One region of the Rhizobium sp. BR 315 genome, then DNA from elsewhere that is predicted to be linked to it. Evidence: predicted binding sites of a transcription regulator. Region 1 holds the regulator's gene; each other region holds the start of a gene.
The links. The regulator LexA, encoded in region 1, represses DNA repair genes until DNA is damaged. The targets are predictions, from matches to a motif close to TGTTCNNNNTGTGTTCNG.
Positions count from the first base shown of each region.

Region 2: recA (recombinase RecA) is a predicted target of LexA. The motif match lies at 4,514-4,531, and genes of this name have one in related genera.
Region 3: QD409_RS12450 (ImuA family protein) is a predicted target of LexA. The motif match lies at 2,759-2,776, and genes of this name have one in related genera.

Region 1 is NZ_JARWKZ010000004.1:109,083-118,922, forward strand. It holds gene kdsA (3-deoxy-8-phosphooctulonate synthase) at 1-225, opposite strand, end outside; gene QD409_RS06590 (VOC family protein) at 222-1,109, opposite strand; gene lexA (transcriptional repressor LexA) at 1,528-2,250, shown strand; gene QD409_RS06600 (ComEC/Rec2 family competence protein) at 2,231-4,693, opposite strand; gene gltA (citrate synthase) at 4,975-6,264, shown strand; gene lpxB (lipid-A-disaccharide synthase) at 6,293-7,474, opposite strand; gene QD409_RS06615 (LpxI family protein) at 7,471-8,352, opposite strand; gene lpxA (acyl-ACP--UDP-N-acetylglucosamine O-acyltransferase) at 8,354-9,169, opposite strand; gene fabZ (3-hydroxyacyl-ACP dehydratase FabZ) at 9,166-9,639, opposite strand; gene lpxD (UDP-3-O-(3-hydroxymyristoyl)glucosamine N-acyltransferase) at 9,632-9,840, opposite strand, start outside.
Region 2 is NZ_JARWKZ010000017.1:57,224-67,063, reverse strand. It holds gene QD409_RS17915 (AraC family transcriptional regulator) at 1-399, opposite strand, end outside; gene alaS (alanine--tRNA ligase) at 537-3,197, opposite strand; gene recA (recombinase RecA) at 3,370-4,455, opposite strand; gene QD409_RS17900 (carbohydrate kinase family protein) at 4,696-5,640, shown strand; gene QD409_RS17895 (pseudouridine-5'-phosphate glycosidase) at 5,687-6,613, shown strand; gene trpS (tryptophan--tRNA ligase) at 6,717-7,736, opposite strand; gene cckA (cell cycle histidine kinase CckA) at 8,063-9,840, opposite strand, start outside.
Region 3 is NZ_JARWKZ010000009.1:103,393-113,232, reverse strand. It holds gene QD409_RS12460 (error-prone DNA polymerase) at 1-306, opposite strand, end outside; gene QD409_RS12455 (Y-family DNA polymerase) at 303-1,730, opposite strand; gene QD409_RS12450 (ImuA family protein) at 1,771-2,736, opposite strand; gene QD409_RS12445 (metallopeptidase family protein) at 2,900-3,337, shown strand; gene QD409_RS12440 (DUF1737 domain-containing protein) at 3,405-3,611, opposite strand; gene QD409_RS12435 (HpcH/HpaI aldolase/citrate lyase family protein) at 3,636-4,565, opposite strand; gene QD409_RS12430 (hypothetical protein) at 4,677-4,913, shown strand; gene leuD (3-isopropylmalate dehydratase small subunit) at 5,111-5,719, shown strand; gene QD409_RS12420 (sugar phosphate isomerase/epimerase family protein) at 5,908-6,726, shown strand; gene leuB (3-isopropylmalate dehydrogenase) at 6,913-8,025, shown strand; gene lpxE (lipid A 1-phosphatase LpxE) at 8,229-8,972, shown strand; gene QD409_RS12405 (winged helix-turn-helix domain-containing protein) at 9,062-9,463, shown strand; gene QD409_RS12400 (SDR family NAD(P)-dependent oxidoreductase) at 9,623-9,840, shown strand, end outside.

The DNA.
Region 1 (9,840 bases):
GCGCTTGCCAGAGAGCGACGTGCGGTTCGCCTTGTCATAGGACGACTTGTAAACAAGGCCGATGCCGAGATTCTCGCAGAGTTCCTTCAGGACGCCGGCAACCATGAACGCATGCTCGCGGCTTTCCATCTGGCAGGGACCGGCAATCAGGGAGAGCTTGGCGGTGTTGGAAAACAGAACCTTAGAAGCTCCTTCGCCGACGATCACTTCGGAATTCGTGCTCATGCTATCTCCTCGAAGGCGAACAACGCCCCCTGTTCGGGCGCCAGCCGTGCCAAAATACGATTGTTCTTACGCGTATATGTGACGCCGTTAGCAGCGAAATGCGACGATGTCACGGAAAGATCGCGCGTTTTGAAAAGGATTGCTCGCGCCCGCAAGCCCGGATCATGATCGCCGACCCGCAAATCGTAAAATGCTTCTATCCCTTGCGGCGTCAGAAGCTCGATATCGGCGTTGGCCGCCTTGATCGTCAGCCCGAAGGAGTGCTCAAAAATTCGGGGGTTGCCGACGACGTGCTCGAAGAAGCTGCGGAACGCGGCCGGCTTCGTTGCCGACATCGCTACCCGTGCAATGCCGGTCACGCCGTTCTCATGGCGCTCGAGCGCGCCGCGATCCGCCGGCAGCGGATTGATGCGCTGACAGCAGAAGGCCAGAAAATCCGGCGCTCGCAGATCGGCGGCAAAGGCCAGGCGAAAACCGGCCGTGGTTTGCGTTCCATCCGGCATCCTCATGGGCCGGGAGAAATCCAGCATCCGCCCCGCCGAGATCGTGGCAGCCCTGAAACGTTTGTCATCCACAGCAGCATCATCGGTACCGAAAACCACTGCCGAGAAACCATCCTCGCTGACACGGAAGCGATAGGCCTGATCGCGCGCGACGAAGACATTGCCATCGGCAATGCTCGTCTCGCATTGCTCTTGCGACGCCACACCCAGAGGTTCGAGATAGGTCTTGTCGGCAAAGAAGACGCAGGCATTCTCGGTGCCGAAAGGATGACGCGCGTCCGGAGCCACGGTAAAGCCGAGCTTACCGAGACGTTCACGCGCCAGAGCGATGTTGACGGTCGGCAGCACGAGATGATCCAGCGGGTGCGGCGATGAAATCATGGTTTCTCCTGTTTCCCTGCAGGTGCAGATTTGCGCCTATCCGTCGCCTAATTCAAGATGGAAGCAACGAGCACAAAGCAGGCGGCGTGAACGAAACGCAATCTCGGAAACGTGATTACTGATTCTCTTCCATAGCGGGCTTATCCGACGAAGTGTCGTACGCGTAGAGGCATCAGACGCACCCGCTGAACCAGGAAAGTCTTCGTGGCGGTACGGACGGCATTTCCTATATTTATCCGCAGGTTAGCGCAGACGTGACGTGCAAGTGTCTTCAGGCGATACATTCGACAGTGATAATTATTTAATTGCCCGAACAAGGCTTTACCGAAATTTAAGCACTTGCGGAACACATATGGAACATATAGTGTCCGTTCTGGATTTGTTTCACGACTTTTTCTTGATCTGGGGTTCCAAGACGATGTTGACGCGCAAGCAGCAGGAACTGCTTCTCTTCATTCACGAACGCATGAAGGAGTCCGGTGTTCCACCATCTTTCGACGAGATGAAGGATGCGCTGGATCTTGCATCGAAGTCCGGAATTCACCGGCTGATCACGGCGCTCGAGGAGCGCGGCTTCATCCGCCGACTGCCGAATCGCGCCAGGGCGCTTGAAGTCATCAAGCTGCCGGATGCCTATAATTCGAGTTTGCAGCAGCGACGCGGCTTTTCGCCGAGCGTCATCGAAGGCAGCCTTGGCAAGCCCCAGCCCGTTGCCCCGCCGGCTCCACCGAAAGTGGCAAATGACGATCACAATAGTGCGGTATCCGTGCCGGTCATGGGCCGCATCGCGGCAGGCGTTCCGATCTCGGCCATTCAGAACAATACGCATGATATAACCGTTCCCGCCGACATGCTTGGTGCAGGCGATCACTATGCTTTGGAAGTACGGGGCGATTCGATGATCGATGCCGGCATTTTCGATGGCGATACGGTCATTATCCGCAATTCGACGACTGCCAATCCGGGCGATATCGTCGTCGCTCTCGTCGACGATGAAGAGGCAACGCTGAAGCGCTTCCGTCGCAAAGGCGCCTCGATCGCTCTCGAAGCCGCCAATCCGGCCTACGAGACCCGTATCTTCGGGCCTGACCGGGTCAAGGTTCAGGGAAAGCTGGTCGGCCTTATTCGCCGTTATCACTAGCCGGTGATGGCCGCGATCCGATGGGAGCACCGAACGTTCCGGTGCGCCAATCGTAGGTCCGATGCCGGGTCCATGGGCGCTGAGGATTTTCGAATGCTGTGGAGACGATAGGGATGTCGCCGCGCAGGTCCATTTCGACTGATCCGCTTCGCCGCAACGTCGCGCCGGTAAAGAGCATCGCGCCTGAGCGGCAGCGGTCGAGACGCAGGCGTATCGCTGTCACGACGATATTGGCCGTATCGCAGGCCGGTGGCAGATAGGCTGCGTTTTCGATGGTGACCAGAATGGTCCCATTCTCAAGCATTGCAACGCACCATGCGCCTTTCTGGCAGGCGAAGCTCCCCTGCATCGTCTGATCGAGGGCCTCTCCCATTGCCTTGCGTACCGCCTTCTGTTCGTCCGCGCTTAATCGGCGACGGCGCTGCTTCTTGCTGATCTGAGGAAGCCGGCTATCGGCAGGAAGGATCGTTGGAGGCTGGTGCTCAGCTGCAACCAGTGCCTTCTGCCATTGCTCGAAAATAAAGGTCTGTGGTCTTTCACGATTAGTCGCCAATATCCCGTCCTGCCTGAGAGCAACCAAGGCACCGTCCTCGGAGATCATCAGATCAGGCTTCTGCACGCCGGAGCCGAATGCCGCCGCGCCAATCGTCGCAAGCAGCAAGACGAAGCCCAGATGGCGCAGCCTGGTTCGCAGCACACTCATGATCAGAAAGCCGGCGATGAACGTCGGCATCAGCCATGCCGGCTGGCGTCCGAACGTGATATCGCCGCCCCAGCCGGCAACTGTCTTGGCAACAAGGATGACGAGCTCCAGTCCCTCGCCGGTGACTTTCCAGAATGGCCCGTCGAGGCCGAAAGGCATGAGCAGCATGGCGACCATGCCGAATGGCATGACGATAAAGGAGACAATAGGCATGGCGGCAAGATTGGCGGCAAGGCCGTATGTCGCCAGTCGGTGAAAATACTCTATCGAGAAGATCGCGGTCGAAGCGCCACCGATGAACGAGGTCGATAATATGCCGCCGAAGAAACGCGAAACGAACAGCAGCGGACTCAGGAACTTCGACCGTGAAAGGATGCTTTCACGATGCCGCCTTCGTTTCCAGAGCGTGTAGCCCGACACCAGCGCCAGCGTTGCGGCATAGGACATCTGAAAGCTCGGCCCGAGCACCTGCGATGGTGAGAGAACGAGAATGACAATCGCAGAGAGCGCCACATTGCGGAGACTGATCGACGGCCGGTCGAGCAGGACCGCAACCAGCATGATCGCCATCATGATGAAAGCCCGCTCGGCCGACACGCCGAAGCCGGAAATTAGGTAATAGGCGGTCACTGTAACCAGCGCGCCGAAGGCAGCGATCTTCTTGGTTGGCCACGCCTGCACCAGACCTGGGAACAGGCTGAACAGGTATCGCAGGCCGACATAGAAGATGCCGGCCGAAAGCGCCATGTTCAGGCCGGAAATGGCGATGATGTGGGTCAGCCCGGCAACTCGCAGCGCCTCGGTCGTATCATCCGAAATCGCTCGTCTCTCATCGGTGACAAGTGCCGCCGCAAAGGCGCCGACATCACCAGGCAAGGTCCGTCTGATCCTGTCGCCTATGCTGTTGCGAAGGCCGGCAAGCCAGATATCCGCCTTATCCAGCAGCGAGTTTTCCGCAGCATCACCGCTCGGAGACAATAATGTCAGGGCGCCGTAGGCAAAGCCATTCGCACCGATGCCGTTAAAGTAGGAGCTGAATGCGAAATCGTTGAGGCGAGGCAGCGCAGGGCCTGCAGGCGGCGTCAGACGCGCCCTGCCCTGAATACGATCGCCGAGATTGAACGGTTCCGCCTGCTTGCGCACAAAGATCGTTACGCGTTCCGGCGGCCTGTGAACAGACGGCTTCTCCGTCGCCTCGACTTTGACGACGTATCTCCATCGACCGTTGTCGTAGGTTTCGCGTCTTTCGACCCGGCCGGTCACGGTCGTCGTCACCGCCGAATCGAGCATGATGGTCGATGCCCGCCAGCTCTCCAGCTGCGCCAAGGCCATGCCGAGACTTATCAGCATGCCGGCGAACAGCAGATGCCGAACCAGCTGGCCGGATTCCCGCCTGAAAAGAAAGCCACCCGTCAGCAGCAGAAACCCGACCAGGATAGTCTGCGGAGGCGGATCGCTGGCGAGCGTGAACCAGAAGATCGCACCCAGGCCCATATAGATCGGGGCGAACAGGATGGCGCGGCCGTGCGCCGCCTCCTCTTCGATAAGGCGTCCAATAACGACTCGTATATGATTGAGCGCCAGGTAGAGCCGCCCTGACAGGGGAGCATGGTCCTGTGTCCGCTCCCGTTGCTCAGCTTTGGCACGAAAGACGACTGTGGCGATGGCGCGGCGATGCCGCGATGGCAGAACAAGATCCTGGCCATCCTCCTGCTGCTCCGGTGCCTCCAAATTAGGCATTCGCCGCCTGCCCCACGCAAAACTACAGCTTTCGCGCGATTTTTGCCGTCACCGTTCGGTGAATTCAACCAAAATCATCGCGATCGTGGCCAAACGGAGCTGATTGCCCTTGGCAGAATGACCTATGGCCCTAGTGCAGTGCCCAAAAGTTGATACTGCAATGCACAATTCGGCATTGGGATAACTTGGCATTAGGCTCTGGATCATATAGCTAGTCGGTAGTCGCTTAACCTTTTGGCGCTTTTTATGGCGTCAATCCCGCCAAATCTTGGAGGATCAGCATGACGGAACAAAGCGCGAAACTAACTTGGGGCGAAAAGACGGTGGACTTGCCGGTCAAAACCGGAACCATCGGCCCGAGTGTCATTGATATTGGTGCCCTTTATAAGAACACCTCCACTTTCACATATGATCCTGGCTTCACCTCGACGGCGTCGTGCGAGTCCAGCATCACCTATATCGATGGCGACGAAGGCGTTCTCCTGCATCGCGGCTATCCGATCGACCAGCTGGCCGAACACGGCGATTTCCTCGAGGTCTGCTACCTGCTCCTTTACGGCGAACTGCCGACGGCAGCTCAGAAAAAGGACTTCGACTATCGGGTCGTGCACCACACCATGGTGCATGAGCAGATGTCGCGTTTCTTCACCGGTTTCCGCCGCGATGCGCATCCGATGGCGGTCATGTGCGGCTGCGTTGGCGCTCTGTCGGCCTTCTACCATGACTCGACCGATATCACCGATCCGCATCAGCGCATGGTCGCAAGCCTGCGCATGATCGCCAAGATGCCGACGCTCGCCGCCATGGCCTACAAGTACCATATCGGCCAGCCCTTCGTTTATCCGAAGAACGATCTCGACTACGCATCGAACTTCCTGCGCATGTGCTTTGCCGTTCCTTGCGAAGAATACGTGGTCAATCCGGTGCTCGCACGCGCCATGGACCGCATCTTCATCCTGCATGCCGACCACGAGCAAAATGCATCGACCTCGACGGTTCGCTTGGCCGGCTCGTCGGGTGCCAATCCGTTCGCCTGTATCGCAGCGGGCATTGCCTGCCTCTGGGGCCCGGCTCACGGCGGCGCCAACGAAGCTGCGCTCAACATGCTCAGCGAAATCGGCTCGGTCGACCGCATTCCGGAATACATTGCCCGCGCCAAGGACAAGAACGACCCGTTCCGTCTGATGGGCTTCGGTCACCGCGTTTACAAGAACTACGACCCGCGCGCCAAGATCATGCAGAAGACGGCGCACGAAGTTCTCGGCGAACTCGGCATCAAGGACGATCCGCTGCTCGACATCGCAATCGAGCTCGAGCGCATCGCACTGACCGATGAGTACTTCATCGAGAAGAAGCTCTATCCGAACGTCGACTTCTACTCCGGCATCACGCTGAAGGCTCTGGGCTTCCCCACGACCATGTTCACCGTTCTGTTCGCTCTCGCCCGCACCGTCGGCTGGATCGCTCAGTGGAACGAGATGATCGAGGATCCGCATCAGCGCATCGGCCGTCCGCGCCAGCTCTATACCGGCGCACCGCTGCGCGAATACGTTCCGGTTTCCAAGCGTTAAGCCTCGGAAATAACATTAGAAAAGCCGGTCAGAAATGACCGGCTTTTTTGTTGGACAAGACCTCAAGAACGATTGCCGCCGCCTTGTCGCCGGGCGGCTCCTCCGTCTGCATGCGCTGCCACACCAGATCGTAACCGGCAAGCATTGCCGCTTGCTCGGGAGTGTCGGTCGAAAGACGCTCCATGTATCGGGCAAGCAGGCCGGGCCGCAAGACATCATTGATGAGCTCGGGCAGGACGGCGTAGTCGGCAATGAGGTTCGGCAGGGCTGCCGTCCATACCTTGATGCGCGACATCACGAACTTGGCGAGCCACTCCGTCTTGTAAGTCGAAACGACCGGAACGCCGGCCAGACCCAACTCCAGGATCACCGTGCCTGATGCAGCCATTGCGGCATCAGCGAGGGCGAATGCTTGCCACTTTGCACGCTGGCCCACAAGAACTTCCGGCTTGGCACTCCAGCTCTCAAGCAGAGAACGCACCAGAGCCTCCTGCTTCGGCACAGTCGGTAGCAGATAGCGTACGTTATCGTTTCTCCGGCTAAGCTCTTCGGTAGCCCGCTCAAAAACAGGCAGAAGCTGGCGTATTTCCGAGCCACGCGAGCCGGGCAGGAGAAGGACGGTCTTCAGGTCGCTTCCCGCCTTTATATCGCGCAGTGCGCGCTGACGGCGTGTCTCGAGCAGATCGGCATCGACAGTCAGCCGATGGCCGACATAGGTCGTCGCCGGGCCGCCCAGCCGTTGCATGGCTTCCGGCTCGAACGGGAGCACCGCCAGCACATGATCGACATAGGCGAGCATTTTCTGCGCGCGATATTCCTTCCACGCCCATACACTAGGGCAGACGTAGTTGACGATCGGCAGATCAGGGAGCGCCTTGCGCACCCTTTTCGCCACGCGATGCGTGAAATCCGGGCTGTCGATAATGAGGAGAATGTCGGGTTTCGCGGCGATAATGGCATCAGCCGTCTGCCGGATGCGGGCCAGCAGCTTCGGCAGGCGCTTGATCACCTGGATGAAGCCCATGATCGAGAGCTCGGAATAATCGAACAGCGACCGGAGACCCTGGGCCTCCAGCGCCTCACCACCGACGCCGATCAACTCCACAGGGCCGTCATACTGTCGCTTCAGCGCAGCAACGAGATCGCCACCCAGCAGGTCGCCGGAAACCTCTCCCGCTATGACGGCAAGTTTTAGAGGCGCTCCGCTCAAAAGAAGCTCCCTGCGCTCAATCCTCGGTCGATACCGCAGACAAAAATGCCCGCGTTGTCCGCAGCGGCAATCACGGCCTCGCGGTCAAGAACCAGTGCCCTGCCCGCTTCGATCGCGACGCCAGCAAGCCCTGCTTTCTTGGCGTTGAGCACGGTCGAGACGCCGATCGACGGCAGATCGGCACGAACATCCTGTTGCGGCTTGCAAAGCTTGACCAGTACGCCACGACGGCGCCTCGATATGCGCCCTTCGGCGCGCAGTTCGGCAACACGCTCGATCATCTTATCGGTGCCCTCGGCACCCTCGAGCGCGACAACCCGACCACCGACGCTGACTGCGCCCTGCCCGATGTCCAGAAGTCCGAGCGCATCGGCCGCCTTGGCACCCTGCGCGATATCGCGCAGATCCTCATCTGACGGGGAAAGCCTGCCCAGAGGGCCCGTGGTCGCCAGTAAATCGGGGGCAATTTCATGCGCGCCCACGACGCGAACGCCGCCGGCCTCGATCAGACGAATGACCATTTGCAGAACGGCATTGTCGCCGCCGGAAAGAAGCGTTCGTACGGTCGAGGGCAATTCCTTGATGACACGCCACGTGGGATGCACTTCGCGCCAGGCGGGACGCCGCGCCACGCCGCCGGACATGACGACACGATCCACGCCGTAACGGCGAAACGTCGCTTCAAGTCCGGCAAAATTGCCGACACCGAGATTGGCGTGATCGAAGCTGGACCAATCACGATCCGCCTCATTCGTCAGCGCGATGACGACCGGGTCTTCGCCAGCCTGACGAGCGGCCTCGGCGACATAAACGGGCAAAAAGCCACTGCCTGCGATGATCGCCAGCCTGCCCCCGCCGTTTTGGCTGGCCGAAACCACGTCAGCTCTTGCCGCGATTGGGGGACGACAGCGCGCGATCGCTATCGGCTGCGATGAAATCAAGGATCTCCATCGCTTCCTTGCAATCGGCATATTCCTCGCGGATCGCCGCTGCATTGTCCCTAATCGAACCTTCGCCCTCGAAAATGCTCTTGTAGGCACGTCGAACCCGGTGAATGACCGCACGGTCTGTGCCCGCACGCGTCATGCCGACGATGTTGAGACCGGAAAGTACGCCCGGATTTCCGTTCAGCATGCCATAGGGAATGACATCGTAACTTGCGGCAGAAAGGCCGCCGACGAAGGCTTGCCGGCCGATGCGGGTAAACTGATGCACTGCGCAGCCGCCCCCGAGGATGGCCCGGTCTTCAACGACCACATGTCCTGCCAGCATGACGTTGTTCGACATGATGACATTATTGCCGACGCGGCAATCATGCGCCACATGCGAATTAGCCAGGAACAGATTGTTGTTGCCGACAATCGTCTTGCCGCCGAAATCGGCCGTGCCGGTGTTCATCGTGACACCCTCGCGGATCGTGCAGTTCTCACCGACATCCAGCGTCGTCTCTTCGCCGCCGTGGTGAACGCTTTGCGGGTCGCCGCCGACAACCGCCATCGGGAATATCTTCGTTCCCTTGCCAATCGTCGTGCGACCGGTAACGACGGCATGTGTCAGCAAACGAACATCGTCATGCAGCACAACCTTGGAGCCGACGTGGCAGAAAGGTCCGACCTCGACGTTCTCGCCTATAATGGCACCATCCTCAACGACCGCGAGCTTATGGATGCGCGCGCTTTTTGCGATGCTGCTCATGCCTCGTTCTGATCCTTCCGCACGATCATCGCCCCGATATCCGCTTCGGCAACCAGGTTGCCATCGACCTTGGCGTCGCAATGGAATTTCCAGATGGTACCGCGCTGCTTCAGTTTGGCGACATGAAATTCGACACGATCACCCGGAACAACCGGTTTGCGGAAACGGGCGTTGTCGATCGTCATGAAGTAGACGAGATTTCCGCCGATACCATCTTTCCGTGCACAGATCGCACCGGCCGTTTGCGCCATGCCTTCAATGAGCAAAACGCCCGGCATGATCGGCGACCCCGGGAAATGTCCGGTGAATTGCGGCTCATTCGCCGTTACGTTCTTGATGCCGATCGCGGAGTTATCGCTATCGATCTCGATGATCTTGTCGACCATCAGGAAAGGATAGCGATGCGGCAACAGCTTCATTATTTCCAGAACATCGGCCGACGACAATGACGTCTTGGCTTCCTCAGTCATGCTCCGCACTCCCGTCTTTCTTGTCTCTGGCTCCTGACCGCTTCGCGATCTCCGCCGACTCTCTCAGAAAATCCCATAGCGGCCGCGCTGGAATACCAGCATAGCGCTCGCCCGCCGGAATATCATTCATAACACCACTCTTGGCGCCGATCTGCACGCCATCGCCGATGTGGATATGCCCGTTGAGGCCAGCCTGGCCAC
Region 2 (9,840 bases), on a different contig from region 1:
AACGTCGAACAAGACAGTAATCCTTCCTTGGGTGCTGGGTTCGAAGATCGTGTGGCTTCCCTCATTCCGATATCGCGCCGGCGGCATGCCGTAGACGGATCTGAAGATGCGGTTGAACGACTGGAGGTTAGGATAGCCCGACCGCTTTGCAATGTCGCTGACGGATAGACGGGTGTTGACGAGATCGCCGGCGGCACGATGCAGCCGCAGCCGCTTGACCGTGGCCGCCGCCGTCTCGCCATAAATTGCCCGATAGATCCTATGCCAGTGATAGCTGGACATGCAGGCGATCTCGGCGAGCTTTTCCATATCGAGCTCGTCATCCAGATGCTCGTGGATATAGGCCGAAACCCGCCGCAACCGGGTCTCGTAAAGCGTCCACGCCGTTCCACCATTCATGTCAAACCTCTTGCAAATCGATCGGCCCGACAAGACCATAACCCGATTTGACAAATCCTGCGGAGTTGGGCGCGCAAATAAAAGTGGCGAATGCCGAAGCATCCGCCACCTTTACCATCACCATAAATTGTATGTTGTTAGCCGGCGAGTGCCGCGGCAATCGCCTCGATCGCTTCGTCGGCCTTGGCGCCATCCGGGCCGCCGGCCTGAGCCATATCGGGACGGCCGCCGCCGCCCTTGCCACCGAGAGCGGCCGAGGCGATACGGACGAGATCGACGGCGCTCGCACGGCCGATCAGGTCCTCGGTGACGGCAACGACGGCGCTGGCCTTGCCGTCTTCCGAGACGCCGATCAGCGCGACCACGCCCGAGCCGAGACCTGCCTTGGCCTCATCCGCCAGACCCTTCAGATCCTTCGGATCGACGCCAGAGATCGCCTTGCCAAGGAACTTGACACCATTGACGTCGCGCACCGCGTCGGCGGAGCCGCCCTGGCCGCCGCCCATGGCCAGCTTGCGCTTGGCATCGGCCAATTCGCGCTCCAGCTTGCGGCGCTCGTCCATCAGGGCTTCGACGCGCGAAACGACTTCCGCCGGCTGAACCTTCAGCGTTGAGGCGAGGTTCTTCACGCGTTCATCCTGCTCGGAGAGATAGTCGCGTGCGGATTCGCCGGTCACAGCTTCGATGCGGCGCACACCAGCACCGACGGCGCTCTCGCCGAGAATGCGTACGAGACCGATCTGGCCCGTGGCAGACACATGCGTGCCACCGCAAAGCTCGACGGAATAGGCTTTACCGGCCTTGGCGCCGCGAACACCCTGCCCCATCGACACCACGCGGACTTCATCGCCATACTTCTCGCCGAACAGCGCCATCGCGCCTTCCGCGATCGCATCGTCGACGCTCATCAGGCGGGTCGTAACTGGCGAATTCTGCAGAACGATCTCGTTGGCCATATCCTCGACGACCTTCAGCTCCTCAGCTGACATCGGCTTCGGATGGGAAACGTCGAAGCGCAGGCGCTCAGGCGCGACCAGCGAACCCTTCTGCGCCACATGCGTTCCCAGCACTTCACGAAGAGCCTCGTGCAGCAGATGGGTGGCAGAGTGATTGGCGCGCAGGCGCGAGCGCCTGTTGTGATCGACCGTCAGGACGACGGCGTCGCCGACCTTGATCTTGCCTTCGGAGACTTCCGAGCTGTGAATGAAAAGGCCTTCGCCCTTCTTCTGGGTGTCACCGACGGCGAGCTTGCCGTGGTCGCTCGTAATCATGCCGGTATCGCCCATCTGACCACCGGATTCGCCGTAGAACGGCGTCTGGTTGACGACGATTTGCACCTTGTCACCCGCGGAGGCGCTATCGACGGCGACACCATCCTTGACGATCGCCTGGATGACGCCTTCGGCCGTTTCCGTGTCGTAGCCCAGGAATTCGGTCGCGCCGAACTTTTCCTTGAGCTCGAACCAGATGGTCTCCGTCGCCTTGTCGCCGGAGCCGGCCCAATGCGAGCGCGCTTCGGCCTTCTGGCGCTCCATGGCATCCGTGAAACTGGAGATATCGACGCCGATGCCGCGAGCGCGAAGCGCGTCCTGCGTCAGGTCGAGCGGGAAGCCGTAGGTGTCGTAAAGCTTGAAGGCGGTCTCGCCATCCAGGCTGTCGCCCTTGTGCAGCGTCGAGGTCGCGTCGTTGAGCAGCGACAGGCCGCGTTCCAGCGTCTTGCGGAAACGGGTCTCTTCGAGCTTCAGCGTCTCGGATGTGAGCGCTTCGGCACGCACCAGCTCGGGATAGGCACGGCCCATCTGCTGAACCAGCGTCGGCAGCAGCTTCCAGATCAGCGGCTCCTTGGCACCGAGCAGCTGCGCATGGCGCATGGCGCGGCGCATGATACGGCGCAGAACATAGCCACGGCCTTCGTTCGACGGCAGCACGCCGTCAGCAACCAGGAAGGCGGAGGAGCGCAGATGGTCGGCGATCACGCGATGGCTGGCGCGATGCTCACCCTCGGCCTTTACGCCGGTTGCCTCTTCCGAGGCCTCGATCAGCGCGCGGAACAGGTCGATATCGTAGTTGTCATGCTTGCCCTGCAGAACGGCGGCAACGCGCTCGAGCCCCATACCGGTATCGATCGACGGGCGCGGCAGGTCGATGCGCTGTTCCTTGGTAACCTGCTCGAACTGCATGAACACGAGGTTCCAGATCTCGATGAAGCGGTCGCCGTCTTCCTCGGGAGAGCCCGGAGGGCCGCCCCAAATGTGATCGCCATGGTCATAGAAGATCTCGGAACAGGGGCCGCAGGGGCCGGTATCGCCCATCGCCCAGAAATTGTCGCTGGTGGCGATGCGGATGATCTTGTCGTCGGAAAGGCCGGCGATCTTCTTCCACAGATTATAGGCGTCGTCGTCGGTGTGGTAGACCGTGACCAGCAGGCGCTTGGCATCGAGGCCGAATTCCTTGGTGATCAGGTTCCAGGCAAGCTCGATCGCACGCTCCTTGAAATAGTCGCCGAAGGAGAAATTGCCGAGCATCTCGAAGAAGGTGTGGTGGCGCGCGGTGTAGCCGACATTATCGAGGTCGTTGTGCTTGCCGCCGGCGCGTACGCATTTCTGCGCCGTCGAGGCCGTCGTATAGGGACGCGGCTCCAGGCCGGTAAACACGTTCTTGAACTGCACCATGCCGGCATTGGTGAACATCAATGTCGGATCGTTGCGCGGTACGAGCGGGCTCGACGGCACGATCTCGTGACCGTTTTTCTTAAAATAGTCGAGGAAGGTCGACCGGATTTCATTCACACCGCTCATAGGGGGCCCTTCAGTACTGCCGTCAACAACTTGCGTCAAAGTCAGTGGCTTTTATCGTTCGCTCCGGGCGCTGTCCAGCCGCACGAACAAAACCGGCCGCACATCCCTTGGACAATGCGGCCGGTTTCAGCTTTTAGTCTCGTATCAAGCCGGAAATTGCTCCCGGAAATCGTTACTCGCTCGCATCATCACCATCATCGGCATCCGGACCGCCATTCTGCAGGAAGCGGTCGGCGATCAGACCGGCATTCTGGCGCAGCGACAATTCGATCTCGCGGGCGAGATCCGGATTGTCGCGCAGGAAGATCTTCGCATTCTCGCGGCCCTGGCCGAGGCGCTGGCTGTTATAGGAGAACCAGGCACCGGACTTTTCGACGATGCCGGCCTTGACGCCGAGATCGACCAGCTCGCCCGTCTTAGAAACGCCTTCGCCATACATGATGTCGAACTCGACCTGCTTGAAGGGAGGTGCCATCTTGTTTTTGACGACCTTGACGCGAGTCTGGTTGCCGATCACTTCTTCGCGCTCCTTGACCGCGCCGATGCGGCGGATATCGAGGCGAACCGAGGCATAGAACTTCAGCGCATTACCGCCGGTCGTCGTTTCCGGCGAACCGAACATGACGCCGATCTTCATGCGGATCTGGTTGATGAAGATCACCATGGTTTTGGACTTCGAGATCGAAGCCGTAAGCTTGCGCAACGCCTGGCTCATCAAACGAGCCTGCAGGCCCGGCAGGCTGTCGCCCATCTCGCCCTCGATTTCGGCTCGCGGCGTCAATGCCGCAACGGAGTCGACGACGAGAACGTCGATGGCACCGGAGCGCACGAGCGTATCGGTGATTTCAAGCGCCTGCTCGCCGGTATCCGGCTGCGAGATCAACAGGTTCTGCAAATCGACGCCCAGCTTGCGGGCATAGACCGGATCGAGCGCATGTTCCGCGTCCACGAAGGCGCAGATGCCGCCCTTCTTCTGGGCCTCTGCAATGGTCTGCAGAGCCAGCGTCGTCTTACCCGAGCTTTCCGGCCCGTAGATTTCGATGATGCGTCCCTTCGGCAAGCCGCCAATGCCGAGGGCGATATCGAGGCTCAGAGAACCCGTGGAAACCGTTTCGATTTCGACCACGTTCTCGTTAGAACCGAGCTTCATGATCGAGCCCTTGCCGAACGACCGCTCAATTTGAGAGAGTGCCGCTTCAAGTGCCTTGCTTTTATCCACCGATTTGTCCTCTACAAGCCGCAAAGAATTCTGAGACATTCGATCCACCTTTAGGTTATTGAAGCCGCTCTAGCAATGTCGCCGCTGATGAGAATTCTGTACTCTATTTGTTCTCTTATCGCAAGAGCACAACAAGCGATTGAAAGAAAAAGGTAAAATGAATTTCGTTCTACTTTTGTTTTCTCCTTTCTTACCAGATACTTACATATCCGGAACCATAGGTTCCATCATGTCGACTGGCGGCTCGATTCGCTTTTTTTGATTGCTGAGGAAAACCATATGGCGAAGAAGATTCTCGTTCTCGGCGGCGCTCATGTCGATCGGCGCGGCCGCATCTTCGGCGAGACGGCGCCGGGCGCCAGCAATCCGGGAGCCTGGTTCGAAGAACCCGGCGGCGGCGGCTTCAATGCGGCCCGCAATCTCGCCCGCCTCGGCTTCGAAGTCCGGATGATCTCGCCGCGCGGCGGCGACCCCTCGGGCGAGATGGTCGCGGAGGCTGCCAGCCATGCCGGCATCGATGACAGGCCTTTTGTTTTCCTCGACCGCAAAACGCCGAGCTACACCGCGATCCTCGAACATGACGGTAACCTGGTCATCGCCCTTGCGGATATGGAACTCTACAAGCTGTTCAGCCCACGCCGTCTGGCGATTCGCGCCGTTCGCGAAGCTTTTGACGAGGCCGACCTCGTTCTCTGCGACGCCAATCTGCCGGCCGAGACTTTGGCGACGATTGCGACAAAAGCCTTCCTCTGCGGCAAGCCCGTCGCCGCCATCGCAATCTCACCGGCAAAGGTCGTGCGTTTGAAGCCAAGCCTCCCGGGCATCGACTATCTGTTCCTCAACGAGGCGGAGGCAGCCGCACTGACCGAAAACCGCCCGGAAGACCCGCGCGAATGGGTGGAAGCGTTGCGTGCCCTCGGCCTGCGCAATGGGGTAATCACCCGCGGCAAGCGCGCGCTGGTCGCTTTCTCCCATGACGCAGTGATCAGCCTGCAGCCGCCCATCGTCGATAATGTCGCCGATGTCACCGGAGCGGGCGATTCACTTGCTTCGGGCGTACTCTCGGCCCTGCTTGCCGGCCACGATCTCGGCGAAGCCGTCCGCCATGGCGCAGCCGCCGCGGCGATCACTGTGCAGTCGCCCTTTGCGACTGCAGAAAATCTCTCCCCCGAGCTGCTAAAGACGACCTTGGCCCTTGTTCCCAAGGCCGAAATTCTGTCATGAAGCCTCTTCAAAACGCCTAAATTGTTTCAGTGAATTGGAAACGACAATGACTCAGCCTATCTCGCCACTGCTTCCGATCTCCTATTCGAAGGAAGTTGCCGCCGCCAAGCTGCGCGGCGCGCCGCTTGTCGCCCTGGAATCGACCATCATCACCCATGGCATGCCCTACCCAGGCAATATCGAGATGGCTCGCAGCGTCGAGGCGATCATCCGGCAGGAAGGCGCGGTGCCGGCGACCATCGCCGTCATTCACGGCACCCTGCATATCGGTCTTGAGCCGGAAGAGCTGGAAGCCCTTGCCAAGACGGAGGGTGCAATGAAAGTTTCGCGCGCTGACCTCGCTTTTGCGATCGCCGAGCGCCGCACCGGCGCAACCACCGTCGCCGCCACCATGATCGCCGCAGCCCGCGCTGGCATCAAGGTCTTCGCCACCGGCGGCATCGGCGGCGTGCATCGCGGCGCAGAAGAGAGCTTCGATATTTCTGCCGATCTTGAAGAGCTGTCCCGCACCGGCGTCATCGTCGTCTGCGCCGGCGCCAAGGCGATCCTCGATATTCCGAAGACGCTCGAAGTGCTGGAAACCCGCGGCGTTCCGGTCGTGACTTACGACAGCACCGAATTCCCGGCCTTCTGGTCGCGCTCTTCCGGTCTGGCGAGCCCGCTGACGCTGAATAGCCCGGCCGCTATCGCCAACTTCCAGATGACGCGCGAACAGCTCGGCATCGATGGCGGCATGCTGATCGCCAATCCTGTTCCTGAAGCCGACGAAATCCCGCGCGAGGAAATGGAAATCTATATCGAGCGGGCCATCGACAGCGCCGAGCGCGACGAAGTCTCCGGCAAGGCTGTTACGCCCTATCTGCTCAGCACCATCTTCGACATCACCGAAGGCCGCAGCCTCAAGACCAACATTGCGCTCGTTGAAAACAATGCGCGCCTGGCCGCCGAAATCGCCGTCGCTCTGGCGGAATAATCAGAGCTATCACGCTATCGCGCGGCCTGTCGTTTCACCGAAACGGCAGGCCGTTTTCTTTTGCGATTCCGGGAAGGGGTAATTCCCCTTTCCAGGGGGTAGCTCAGGCCAAGGTAAACAGGCCCAGTGCAGATCGCAGTTCCACAAGCGTCGCCTCAGTCGTCTCTCTCGCCTTTCTCGTACCCTCGCGTACGATCCCCATGACATAGTCCGGCTCGGCAGCGTAGCGCGCACGGCGCTCGCGGATCGGAGCGAGCAGTGCCTGAAGGATGTCTTCAAGATGCCTCTTCAGAGTGACATCGCCGAGCCCGCCGCGACGATAATGCGCCTTCATATCATCGACCAATTGTCGATCATCGCAAAAGGCATCCAGATAGGTGAAGACGACGTTTCCCTCGACCTTGCCGGGGTCACTGACGCGCAGGTGACCCGGATCGGTATACATGCGCCGCACCGCATCTCTGATATCGTCGGGCGAGGCCGAAAGCGGGATGGCGTTGCCCTGGGATTTGCTCATCTTCGCCTTGCCGTCGACACCGGGCAAGCGCCCCACCTTTGGCACCATGGCCGCAGCCTCGACGAGAACATCGCGCCCGATCTGTCGATTGAGACGACGAACGATCTCATTGGTCTGCTCGATCAAGGGAGTTTGATCCTCGCCGACGGGAACGACCGACGCCTTGAAAGCGGTAATATCGGCCGCCTGTGAGACCGGATAGCAAAGAAAGCCAGCCGGCACATCGCGTTCGAAGCCGCGAAGCTGGATTTCCGTCTTGATCGTCGGATTGCGCTCCAGACGGCTGACCGTGACGAAGTTCAGGTAGAGCAGCGTCAATTCCGCCAGCGCCGGCAAAGCGGATTGAACGCAGATCGTCGTCAGCGCCGGGTCGATGCCGACGGCGAGATAGTCGATGGCAACCTCGAGAACGTTGCGTCGGACCTTTTCAAGACCACCGGCATTGTCGGTCAAGGCCTGGTTATCGGCCAAAAGCAGAAATTGCCGATGGCTGCGCTGAAGCGCAACGCGGCTCTTCAGGGAGCCGACATAATGGCCAAGATGGAGAGGACCGGTGGTCCGGTCGCCCGTCAGGATAACGGGACGGGTATCGATAGGAGAAAACATTTCTTTGCTCCGCAAAAGGAGCCGCCGCAATCGGGAAGGAAACTGAAATGGCGATGCCTGCCGGATCACGGCGGCAGGGTCGATTTCAACACATGACGACTGCCGCTCCTAGAAGGAGCGCCACCACATTTGGCAAATGGGCTTGGCAAGGTCGATCATGTACGGTTGATAGCACCTTTGCATTGCAATCGGCAACATCGAGAGGCGAAAATCGCCCCTCACCTAAAGCGCGTCGCGATCTTTCAGATTCGCCTCTCGCGCTTTAGGTCTTTGATTTTGCGCATGTCGTTGTCGCAAAACCGCTGCACGCTTTTGCGCGACATGCGCTAGTTCTTGTCCAGCGTCTCGCGCACGACCACGGCAAGCTGCTTCAGCGAAAACGGCTTCGGCAAGAAGCCGAATTGCGCATCGGCCGGCAGGTTGCGGGCAAAAGCATCCTCCGCATAACCCGACACAAAGATGAACTTCATATCGGGATATTTCTTGCGCAGCTCGCGCAGCAGCGACGGGCCATCCATTTCAGGCATGACGACATCGGATACGACGACATCGACCTGCCCGTCGAGCTCGTCCATGATATCGAGCGCCTCGACGCCAGAGCCGGCCTCGTAGACGGTATAGCCGCGCGTCTCGAGCATGCGCTTGCCGCCGCGACGCACCGCCTCCTCGTCCTCGACCAACAGCACCACTGCGGACTTGCCCGTCAGGTCGGCCGGCTCCTCTGCCGGAACGACCGCCGCAACGCTTTGGTCCATGGCCGCAACATCGCGGCTTTCCGGCATTTTCGCTTCGGTCACCGCAAGCATTTCGACGATGTGGCGCGGCAAGAAGATGCGGAAAGTCGTTCCCTTGCCGACTTCCGATTCCGGCTGGATGTAACCGCCGGACTGCTTGATGATGCCATAGACCATCGCAAGACCGAGGCCGGTGCCCTTGCCCACTTCCTTGGTCGTGAAGAAAGGCTCGAAGATTTTGTCCATGATTTCGGGCGCGATACCGGTGCCGGTATCGCTGACTTCGATGAGAACCATGTCCTCATGCGGCAGATAGGGATAATTGAAGGCGCTAACGTCGGCCGCAAGCAGATTGCGTGTTCGCAGCGTCAGCATGCCACCGCCCGGCATCGCGTCGCGCGCATTGACGCAGAGATTGATGATCACCTGCTCGAACTGCGAAAGATCCGTCTTCACCGGCCAGAGATCGCGGCCGTAATCGACATCCAGCTTGACATGCGTGCCCGACAGCAGCCTGTCGACCAGCATGCGCAGATCGCCGATCACATCGGTGAGGTTGAGGACTGTCGGCCGCATGGTCTGCTTGCGCGAGAAGGCGAGCAGCTGCCGCACCAGCACGGCCGCTCGATTGGCGTTGCGCTTGATTTCCATCAAATCCGCAAAGCTGGCATCGGAGGGCCGCGCCTGCAGCAGCAGATGGTCGGAAGACAAGAGGATCGCGGTCAGTACGTTGTTGAAATCGTGCGCGATGCCGCCGGCGAGCGTGCCCACAGCGTTCAGCTTCTGCGTCTGCGCCATCTGCGTCTCGAGCGCCTTCTGCTCGGTCACCTCCACGGCATAGACGATCGCAGCCTCTTCCGGCGCCTCGTCGGTCTGGTCGATAACGGCATTGATATAGAATCGGAAATGCCGCGTCTCGTCTTTCGGATTGCGGGAGTCGATCGCTGGGATATCGCCTTGCCGGTCCTTGGCGGCGGCAAGCGCCTGGTGTAGCCGCGATCGGTCGCTCTCGTTGACGACGGTCTCCAGCGCTGCTCCACGCTCGATGTCGTCGCGTGACACCAGATCCGAGAACAGCTTCAGGAATGGCGCATTGGTGCGCAGGATGCGGCCGGTACCGTCAACGGAAGCGATCGCCATCGGCGTGTTGTTGAAGAAGCGACTGAAGCGCATTGCCGCGGCCGAAGCCGATTGTTCGGTGTCGCCGCCGTTTTGCCGCGTCAAGACGATAGTGCGGCTTTCGCCCGGGGCGCCGTCGCGCATCGATGTGACGCTGTGGACGATCTGCACGGGCAGGCTCTGGCCGTTGGAGCGGCGAAGATCAAGATCGAGCGTCACCGTCTTCTTGAAGCCAGGCTCGGCCTGAACCG
Region 3 (9,840 bases), on a different contig from region 1:
CCGAGCACCGGGCTGGAAAGGGACCGGCTTTAGGAGCGGTTTTTCCGGCTTGCCCGTAGCTCGAAGCTCCAGATTCTTCTTAGCGGCCTCTTTGTATTTTTCCGAGAGAACTTTGGTATGCGCATGCGCCTTGACCACGCCGGCAACCGAATTGCGATCGGCAATTCCAAACCCGGACAGTTTCAGGATAGCGGCTTGCGCCACGATCTCTTCCGGATGCGAGGCGCCTTCGAGAAAGGAGAAATTCGTTCTCACCCCGATCTCGAAGAAAGGGGGAGGTTCGTGAAAACTCGGGCGCGCGTTCATGCGAAGACCCCGTGCATATACCAATCCGGTCCCGTTCCGCCTCGGCCGTAGAGACCCTTGCGGAACAGCCAGAAACGATGGCCCTCTTCATCCTCGATCTGGAAATAATCGCGGGCAGGCTCTTCCTTTTCCTCGACCCACCATTCCGCCGAAAGCCGTTCCGGCCCCTCGGCCCGCTGCACGCGATGCATGACCCGCCGCCAGCGGAACTGCCGGGGAGGACCGTCGGGCACCTCGGCAGCGACGGTTTCGATCAGCTCCGGCATACGAAATAGCCGCAACGGCCGCTCGCCGCGGAAAAAGCCGTGGCCGGCATGATCGCTGCCCGTCCGTCTATGAGCGGCAAGAACATGCATGGCCGGCACCGGCCGGGAGGCCCGCTCAGGAATATGGCTCTGCCGCAGTTCGAACCCCTGCAGGCAATCCGGCCCCAGTCGTGCGGCCACCCGATCGACAAAGGCGGCAAGCGAGCTGTCCTGCCGGCCTTCCCCGACGAAATCGCCTTGCGTTGCATCGAAGGCCGCATGCCGCAGTACATTGAGACGGACGATCTCGAAACCATAGCCGACATCGAGATCGTCATGAATGGCGGTGAAGCGCTCCGTGAACAGGCTGGCGATCCGCCTTGGCTCCCGCAGCGGCTGCGATGCGCCGGCGGCAATGCGGAAGACCTCGCCATCCACTCTGAAGAGCAGAAGCTCGAAGGAACGGCCGCCGACACCGCGTGCCTCCAGCCCCGGCTTCAGGGTTTCGGCGAGCTGCCGGGCGAGCTCCAGAAGATCGGCTTCCGCTTGCACCGGCTCGACAAGTCGGCGCTCGGCCGACAATTGCGCGACTGGCCGACGCGGCGAGATCGGCTCCTCGACGAGACCAACGGCCTGATCGAGCCGCAATATCAGCTGCGTGCCGAAACGACGGGCAAGCGGCGCACGCGGCGCGGCCAGAAGATCGCCCGTCTGCTTCAAGCCCATCTTCTGCAAGGCCGCAACGGTCTCCTCGCCGAGCCTCAAGGACGCCACAGGCAACGGCGCCAAGGCCTCCTCCATGGCCTCCGGAGGAACGACACGGCAGTCGTCAAAGCGGGCTACGGCCCAAGACAGGCCCGGCGCGGAGGAAATGGCGCCGCGCACATCGAGCCCCAACCGGGAAATCCGGATCAAGACGTCTTCGAGCAGCGCCTCTTCGCCGCCGAAGAGATGGGCGCAGCCGGTAATATCGAGAAACAGGCCGTCCTTGCCGTCGATCGCCACCAACGGCGTATAGCGGTCGCACCAGTCGGCGATCGCTTCCAAAAGCTTGCGATCCGCTGCCAGATCCTCCTCGACGATATCAAGGATAGGGCAGATCGCCTTGGCCTCGGCCACGCCCTGGCCCGGCTTCAGGCCGATCATCTCCGCCCGCTCGTTGAGCGCGGTCAGCCGCATGGCGTTGTTGAGCTTGCCGGCGCAGACGAGCGGCGGCGTTTCAAGCCTGCCTGTCGAACGCCAGGACAGGCCCCAGCGCTTGCGGGCGATGCGGTCGGTCGGCAGATGCGGGAAGGTCAGCGCCAGAATGCGCTGCGGGTTCGCCGGGAAAGGCAGGGCATTGAATGTCGGAGACAGGGGCAAAGCGGCGGTCATGGGCATTCCACTCCAGGGTTATGGAAAGAGGCGCCGGTTTGCGGCTCTTTTCCAAGGTCAGACGAAAGGCCGGGTGACCGATGCTGCCGCCAAGCACCGATCCATCCGGCAGGGGCCGCGCCTGCGCCGGCGCGGGTTCGACGGAAAAGCGGAAGAGAGCGCTACTCGCCTCCTCCTCGCCTCCCTGTCGCAACAGAAACAAGGGCCGTCCTGCCGCCTTGGCCCTTAACGCCAGCCGCCGGCTTTCGGTCAGGCCGAAACGAGCCGGATTGCCACGCACTTCCAGAATGACAACCGCAAAGGCCGCACTGCTAAGCGCTGCCTCCGCCAGCCAGAGTGCTTCCTCCAGCTTGCGCGGCGAGGCCTGCAGGAAGGCCGACGGCGCCAGTCCGAAATCCTGAAGACCGATGGCGTAGGGCAGGCCCGCCTCCATTGTGGCGACCGTATCGCCGATCCACAGGATCGGAGAGATGGCCGCGTCTGTGCCTGACGCCTGTGCATGCAGCCGCGCGGCTAGCGCAAGGGTAAAGCCGCTGGCCGACCCGGCATCGCGCAGGCCGAGCGAGCGGATTTCCGTCAGCGCATCGAGCGCCACGCCGCCCTGCATCGCGGCATCGAGATCGTCGACTCCGACCGCAAGAAGCGGCTGCTCGGGCAGGGGCTTCGCAAGACCTGCCGACCTCGTGGCCGGCTTGTCCGCCAGCGCTTCATGCGCTGCCGCGGCCAGTGCCGGGATCGGCCTGCCTTCCAGTCGGGCAATGGTTTCACGCAGGGCAAAAAGCGTTTCCCGCGCCACGGCAGCCTCGGCCATGACGTTCACTCCAGATCGATAATGTTCCTGTTATGTTCTTATGGATTCCAGAGCTTGGTGAAAGAGTCAACACCATTTCATAAGAAAATATTCCTTCGCTTGAATCCGCTCTCGTAAAAGCTGCGCAAAGTCTCTATATGACCAGCCAAGGAAGGAAGCATTCATGGCTCGCATTGACCAGAGCGAGGATTGGCGGGACCGCCACGCGCCCTCAATCAGCACATTCGAATCTCTGGCCATGGAGGCTTACAGCCACCTGCCGGACGAATTCCGCTCGCTCACCGGCAACCTCATCATTCTCATCGAGGATTTTCCCGATGACGAAGTGTTCGAGGATATGGCGCTGGAAACCCCCTTCGACCTGCTCGGCCTCTTCGAAGGCCGCGGCATCTCGGAGCGTTTCACCGCCCAGACCGGGGATATGCCGAACAAGATCCGCCTCTACCGCCGGCCGATCATCGATTATTGGGCTGAGAACGAGGAAACCCTCGGCGATATCATCACCCATGTCCTGATCCACGAGATCGGTCACCATTTTGGCCTGAGCGACGAGGACATTGAGCGCATCGAGGCGAGCGCCGAAGAAGCGACGGATCGGTGATATCGGCCCTGACCGCAAGACGGTCAGGGAAAGGCATCAGACCTTCGATAAAGCAATTACCTCCGGCTTATTGCTCGGAAAGCTTCATCTCCGGATCGTAATCCCTACCCGCCACTTCCTTGATGACGGCCTGGCCGCACTGCATCTGGCCGGTCGCAGCATTGAAGGCATAGGTCGGCGAGCCCGACAGCTCCCAGCCCTTGTTCAGCGCCGCACTCACCTTGTGGCAGAAGGATGCGTCGTCAGGGCCGGTGAGGAAGCGGTAGAGTTTCATCAGAACATCTTTCTTGTTTTTCAGTCAGACGTCGGTGCGAGGCGTTGCAGCCGCATCAGAATGCTGCTCGATCAGGCGAACTTTATGGACGAGTCTCTCGGCCTGGACAAGGTGCAGCCGCTCCACCATCCGCCCGCCGAGGTTCACGACATTGAGAGTTTCGGCGCCCGGTTTGGCAAAGGCGGCGATGATGGCTTCGGCCTCGGCAATGGCAGCTTCATCGGGACCAAAGTGCCGGTTGGCCGCCTCGATCTGGTTCGGATGGATCAGCATCTTGCCAGCAAATCCCATGATGCGGCCCTGGCCGCATTCGGCTTCAAATTCTTCGGCATTCTTGAAGTCGTTGAAGACGCTGTCGATAGCCTCGAGCCCATAGGCGCTGACCGCCAGCACCACCTGCATCAGCCAGGGCACGACATAGGTGCGGCCGGGTTGGGGCAGAACACCCGTTTCCTTTCTGAGGTCGTTGAGGCCGACGACGAAGCAATCGAGCCGGCTGCCCGCCGTGCGCCCGGCCTCGGCGATCGCAGCTGCATTCAGGATGCCGCGCGGCGTCTCGATCATCGCCCAGATGCGCAGGCCCTCCGGCGCATCGGCTTCCGCGAGCCGGTCGCTGACACCAGTCACGTCCTGCGGCTCGTCTACTTTCGGCAGCAGCACCGCATCCGGTTCCAGCTCCACGACCAGCTCCAGATCGTCAGCGCCGAAATTGGAGGAAAGCGCATTGATGCGGATGATCCGCTCCTTGCCGGGAAGTGCGGACGCGGCGAAAAAGGCGCGCAAATTCTCCCGCGCCTCGGCCTTCTTCTCCGGCGATACGGAATCTTCGAGATCGAAGATGACGGCGTCACAATCGAGGCTCGAAAGCTTTTCGAGCGCCCGGCGGTTGATGGCGGGAACGCTCAAGACCGAACGGCGCAGGCGGGCGGGGCGGGAAGGAGAAAATTCGCTCATAGTGCCGTTTTGCCGCGCTTTTAATCGACAAGCAAGTCAACAAAAAGCCACGCTCCTCTTGCAGATGAGAAGGAAGAGGACCACATTGCTGGAAGTAGAGAGGTCTCGACCATGCAGAATATCCGTTCCCTGTTTATCGCGCTTGCCGGTGTTACTGTGTTTGCAGCCATGGCGCTGTTTACCGTTTCGCTCACGCTTGCCGTCGGCGGTATCCTGACCGTGCTCATGGTAGCCCGTGCGATTTCGCTGCGCATGAAGCCTGCGCCGGTGCGCGCCAAGGCGAAGACGAACAGCCAGCGCGAAATGCGCATCTGGAACGACGGTCGCGGCACGATCATCGATCTCTAAGGTCGAACACAGGATAGGGGTGGCCTGCTATGCCGGCTGCCAAACCCGTTTGCCCGAGATTCAGGCCTCGTCCTGATTGGCAAGGGCGACCAAAGCGCCGCGTTTTAGAGCACATCCAAGATTCTCCTTCATTTCGGGCCGGATTTGCTCTATTGGCAGGATAATTCGTGCTTAGACGAGAATGAAGGCAGGACCCCATGGACAAGTTCGTGAAGTTGACCGGTGTCGCGGCACCCCTCCCGGTCGTCAATGTCGATACCGACATGATCATCCCGAAGGATTATCTGAAGACCATCAAGCGCACCGGCCTCGGCAAGGGGCTCTTCGCAGAAGCCCGTTACAACGAAGATGGTTCGCCGAACCCGGATTTCGTGCTGAACAAGCCCGCCTATCAGAACGCCAAGATCCTCGTCGCCGGCGACAATTTCGGCTGCGGCTCCTCGCGTGAGCATGCGCCCTGGGCACTTCTCGACTTCGGCATTCGCTGCGTCATTTCGACCAGCTTCGCCGACATCTTCTACAACAACTGCTTCAAGAACGGCATCCTGCCGATCAAGGTCAGCCAGGAAGATCTCGACAAGCTGATGGACGACGCCTCGCGCGGCTCCAACGCCATCCTGACCGTCGATCTGGAAAACCTCGAAATCACCGGCCCAGACGGCGGCTCGCTGAAGTTCGAACTCGACGAGTTCAAGCGCCACTGCCTGCTGAACGGCCTCGACGATATCGGCCTGACGCTGGAAAAATCTTCCGCGATCAACGATTTCGAAAAGACAAACGCCGCATCGCGCCCCTGGGCTGCCTGATCGGTTTCATCATTATTTTGCGTTTCGAAGCCGGGCCTTGCAGCCCGGCTTTTTGTTTCAGGCATCTGAAAAGGCCGCGCCTTTCCACTCGCTGTAATATGTTCGACAAGAAGGGGGTCCATATAGGCCTGCCGAGGCCCTTCGGGCCCATCCCACCCCTATTCTTCTCCACGCAATGGAGCCTCTCCATGACCTCGCTTCCCATTGTCGGCGCCGCCATGACGCTTGACGACCTCGAAACCCATCGCAACTGGCTGCTCGAAAAGCCGCGAGACCTCGAACTGCAGAGCTTCGTCGAAGCCGACGTCCTGAACGGTGATTGGCAGCCGCTTGCCGAGCGCGCCCGCAAGCTGCTCGACGGCCATCAGGGTCGCCTCGGCATCCATGGCCCGTTCTGGGGCTTCATCATCGCCTCGCAGGATTCGGACATCCGCGCCGTCGTCTCCAAGCGCCTGCAGCAGGCGCTCGACGTCTGCGCCAATATCGGCGCCACGCAGATGGTCATCCATAGCCCCTATACGTCGTGGTCCTACAACAATCTCGACAACAACAAGGGCGAGCGCGAAAAGATCATCGAATATACGCACCTGACGCTGAAAGAGGCCGTCAAGCGCGCCGAAGACATCGGCCTGACCATGGTCATCGAGAATATCGAAGACAAGGATCCTCATATCCGCGTCGGTCTTGCAAATAGCTTCAACTCGCCCGCCGTAGCCGTGTCGATCGACACCGGCCATGCTCATTACGCTCATGGCTACACCGGCGCTCCGCCGGTCGACTACTATGTCCACGCCGCCGGCAACCGCCTGCAGCATATCCACCTGCAGGACGCGGATGGCTATGCCGACCGCCACTGGAGCCTTGGCGAAGGCAATATCCACTGGCGCGCCGTCTTTGCCGCCCTTGCCAAGCTCGACAGCAATCCGCGTTTGATCATCGAGATCAAGGACAAGTCGAAGATCCCGGCATCGGCTGCCTATCTCGCTTCGCTCGGCCTGGCCGAGTAAGGATAAAGCAACGCAAGCCATCCGCCCTCGTGGTGCGAAGCCCGAAGGGCGTAGCCTCGAACCACGAGGGCGGATGGTTAGGCGCAAAAGCCCGAAAACCGTACCGTTTCGGCCCCTTCCTCGCTTGAAAAGCCGCATTTGCAGGTCTAAAAACCCCGCAACTTTTTCTTTCGCGGAGGCTTTCCCATGACAGTGCGCAATCTCTTCCTCCTGCCGGGTGACGGCATCGGTCCCGAAGCTATGGGCGAAGTTCGCAAGATCATCGCCTACATGAACGAGACGAAGAATGCCGGCTTCGTCACGGACGAAGGCCTTGTCGGCGGCAGCGCCTATGACGCGCATGGCGCGGCGATCTCCGATGCCGATATGGCAAAGGCAATGGCGGCCGACGCCGTGCTCTTCGGCGCTGTCGGCGGTCCGAAGTGGGATGCGGTGCCTTACGAAGTGCGCCCGGAAGCCGGCCTGCTGCGCCTGCGCAAGGATCTCCAGCTGTTTGCCAACCTGCGCCCAGCCATCTGCTACCCGGCGCTGGCATCGGCCTCCTCGCTGAAGCCGGAACTGGTCGAAGGCCTCGATATCCTCATCGTGCGCGAACTCACCGGCGGCGTCTATTTTGGCGAGCCGAAAGAGATCATCGATCTCGGCAACGGCCAGAAGCGCGGCATCGACACCCAGATCTACGATACCTACGAGATCGAACGCATCGCCGGCGTTGCCTTCGAACTGGCGCGCACCCGCAACAACCGCGTCTGCTCGATGGAAAAGCGCAACGTCATGAAGTCGGGCGTGCTCTGGAACCAGGTCGTCACCGCGACGCATAAGGAAAAATATGCCGACGTACAGCTTGAGCACATGCTCGCCGATGCCGGCGGCATGCAGCTCGTGCGCCAGCCGAAGCAGTTCGATGTTATCGTCACCGACAACCTGTTCGGCGACATGCTGTCCGACGTCGCCGCCATGCTGACCGGTTCGCTCGGCATGCTGCCGTCCGCTTCGCTCGGCGCACCTGACGCCAAGACCGGCAAGCGCAAGGCACTCTACGAGCCCGTGCACGGTTCCGCACCGGACATCGCCGGCAAGGGCATTGCCAACCCGATCGCCATGATCGCTTCCTTCGCCATGTGCCTGCGCTACTCCTTCGGCCTGGTGTCCGAAGCCGATGCGCTGGAAAAGGCGATCGCCAACGTGCTCGACAGCGGCATCCGCACCGGCGACATCATGTCGGCTGGCAGCCGCCAGGTTGGCACCGCCGAAATGGGCGATGCCATCCTCGCCGAATTCAAGGCTCTGTCGGCATAATCTTCGGCATAAATCGCCTGCTATATTTCACGTGAAACACAAGCCCCGTTCTTCACCGAAGAGCGGGGCTTTTTGCTGCTGCAGCCAGGCTTGCACGCGCCTTGATCAATCACCTGCCTCGGCGTCACAATTCTTTAGAAGAGTTGTAACAAGTCGCTGTTAGGCGTCATCTTTGATTGGATATGAAATATCAGGCGGTGGGTATGCAGGAGATTTTGGCGTCTCTCGATAGGCGTTGGCGGCGAAGCGATGCTGCGCTTGCATCATGCCATTGGAAGACCTGCCTATTTCTGACAGCCAATATTGTGCTGCTCTCTGCTCTCCTGTTCGATCGGCCCGTCGGCGCAGCCCTGAAGAGCCTCTCGCCCTCTATTCGCTTTTTCGGCGGAATGCTGACCGATTTCGGCGATTCCGGCTGGATCATCATCGTCAGCGCCTTCCTGTTCATCGAAGGTTGGGCCGGTAGCCGTCTGCTGCGCTCGCCGCGTTGTCGCTGCCAGGCAACGCGCATCTGCCAGATCGGTGCTTACCTGCTGACAACGATCGTGCTTTCCGGCCTTCTCGCCAATGTGCTCAAGCGTGCCATCGGCCGCGCCCGCCCAACGCATTTTGCCGATTGGGGCCCCTTCGGCTTCTCGCCCTTCAACGGCCGCGCCAGCTTCGAGAGCTTTCCGTCTGGCCACGCGACCACAATCGGCGCCCTTTTCGTGGCGCTTGCCTTTATCTTCCCGCGCTACCGTTACATCTTCGCTGCCTGCGCTCTGTGGCTGGCGATCACGCGCGTCATGGTCGGCGCCCATTATCCGAGCGACGTCATAGCCGGCCTGGCGCTCGGCGGCTGGTTTTCCTTCATGACGGCGATCGTCTATTCCCGTTACGGCCTGCTCTTTCGCATCGACCCCGCTGGCTGGCCTGTAACGAAATGGCGGCTGCTGAAGAGCAAATGACGCTCTGATTAGACCATGTGCAGCTAAGTCGCCGTGTGCAGCCGGTAAGGCGAGGGCATACTCGTACGCGTCCGCCTTTGAGCACAACAATGCATGGCCAGACCGCAAAGGTTGCCAAGGCCGTTCTGCCTTCATATATCTGGCAATGGCGTGATCGCGAAAGCGGTCAACCCGATTTCGTTTCCACTGCGATGAAAATCATGGATGCCGGGCCGATACGTTTGAGCGAAAGGCAGATGGGATTGATCTCCCGGGCGCTTGCCGAGCCGCGACGCGTGCAGATCTTGAAGGAGATCGGCGCACGAACCGAACCCATGCCCTGCAGCACCCTGAACGAGTGCCACACCGTCAGCGCCGCGACGATGTCCCATCATATCAAGGAGCTCGAAAACGCCGGGCTCATCGAGATCCAGCGTGAGGGCAAGTTCGCAAACCTCATGCTGCGCCGCGATACGCTGAACGCCTATATGGCGGAGCTTTCCAAGATCTGACGATTTCGTCCATGCCATCAGCATTTTCTGTTGCCGCTCTTGTATCAATTAGATGATTATCTAAATATCAAAGTGACGATGCGAAACGGTTTTCGGGTCGCATGCGCCAAATGGTTTGATGATTATAAAACCGTCTAACATTTTCCAAAGGAAAGTCACATGAGCAAGCTGACAGGCAAGGTCGCAATCGTGACCGGAGCATCCAAGGGCATCGGTGCTGGCATCGCCAAGGCAATGGGCGAGGCGGGCGCAGCCGTCGTCGTCAACTATGCCTCGAGCCGCGAAGGCGCCGACAAGGTGGTGGCCGCGATCACGGCCAAGGGCGGTAAGGCGCTCGCCGTCCACGGCGACGTTTCCAAATCCGAAGACGTCAAACG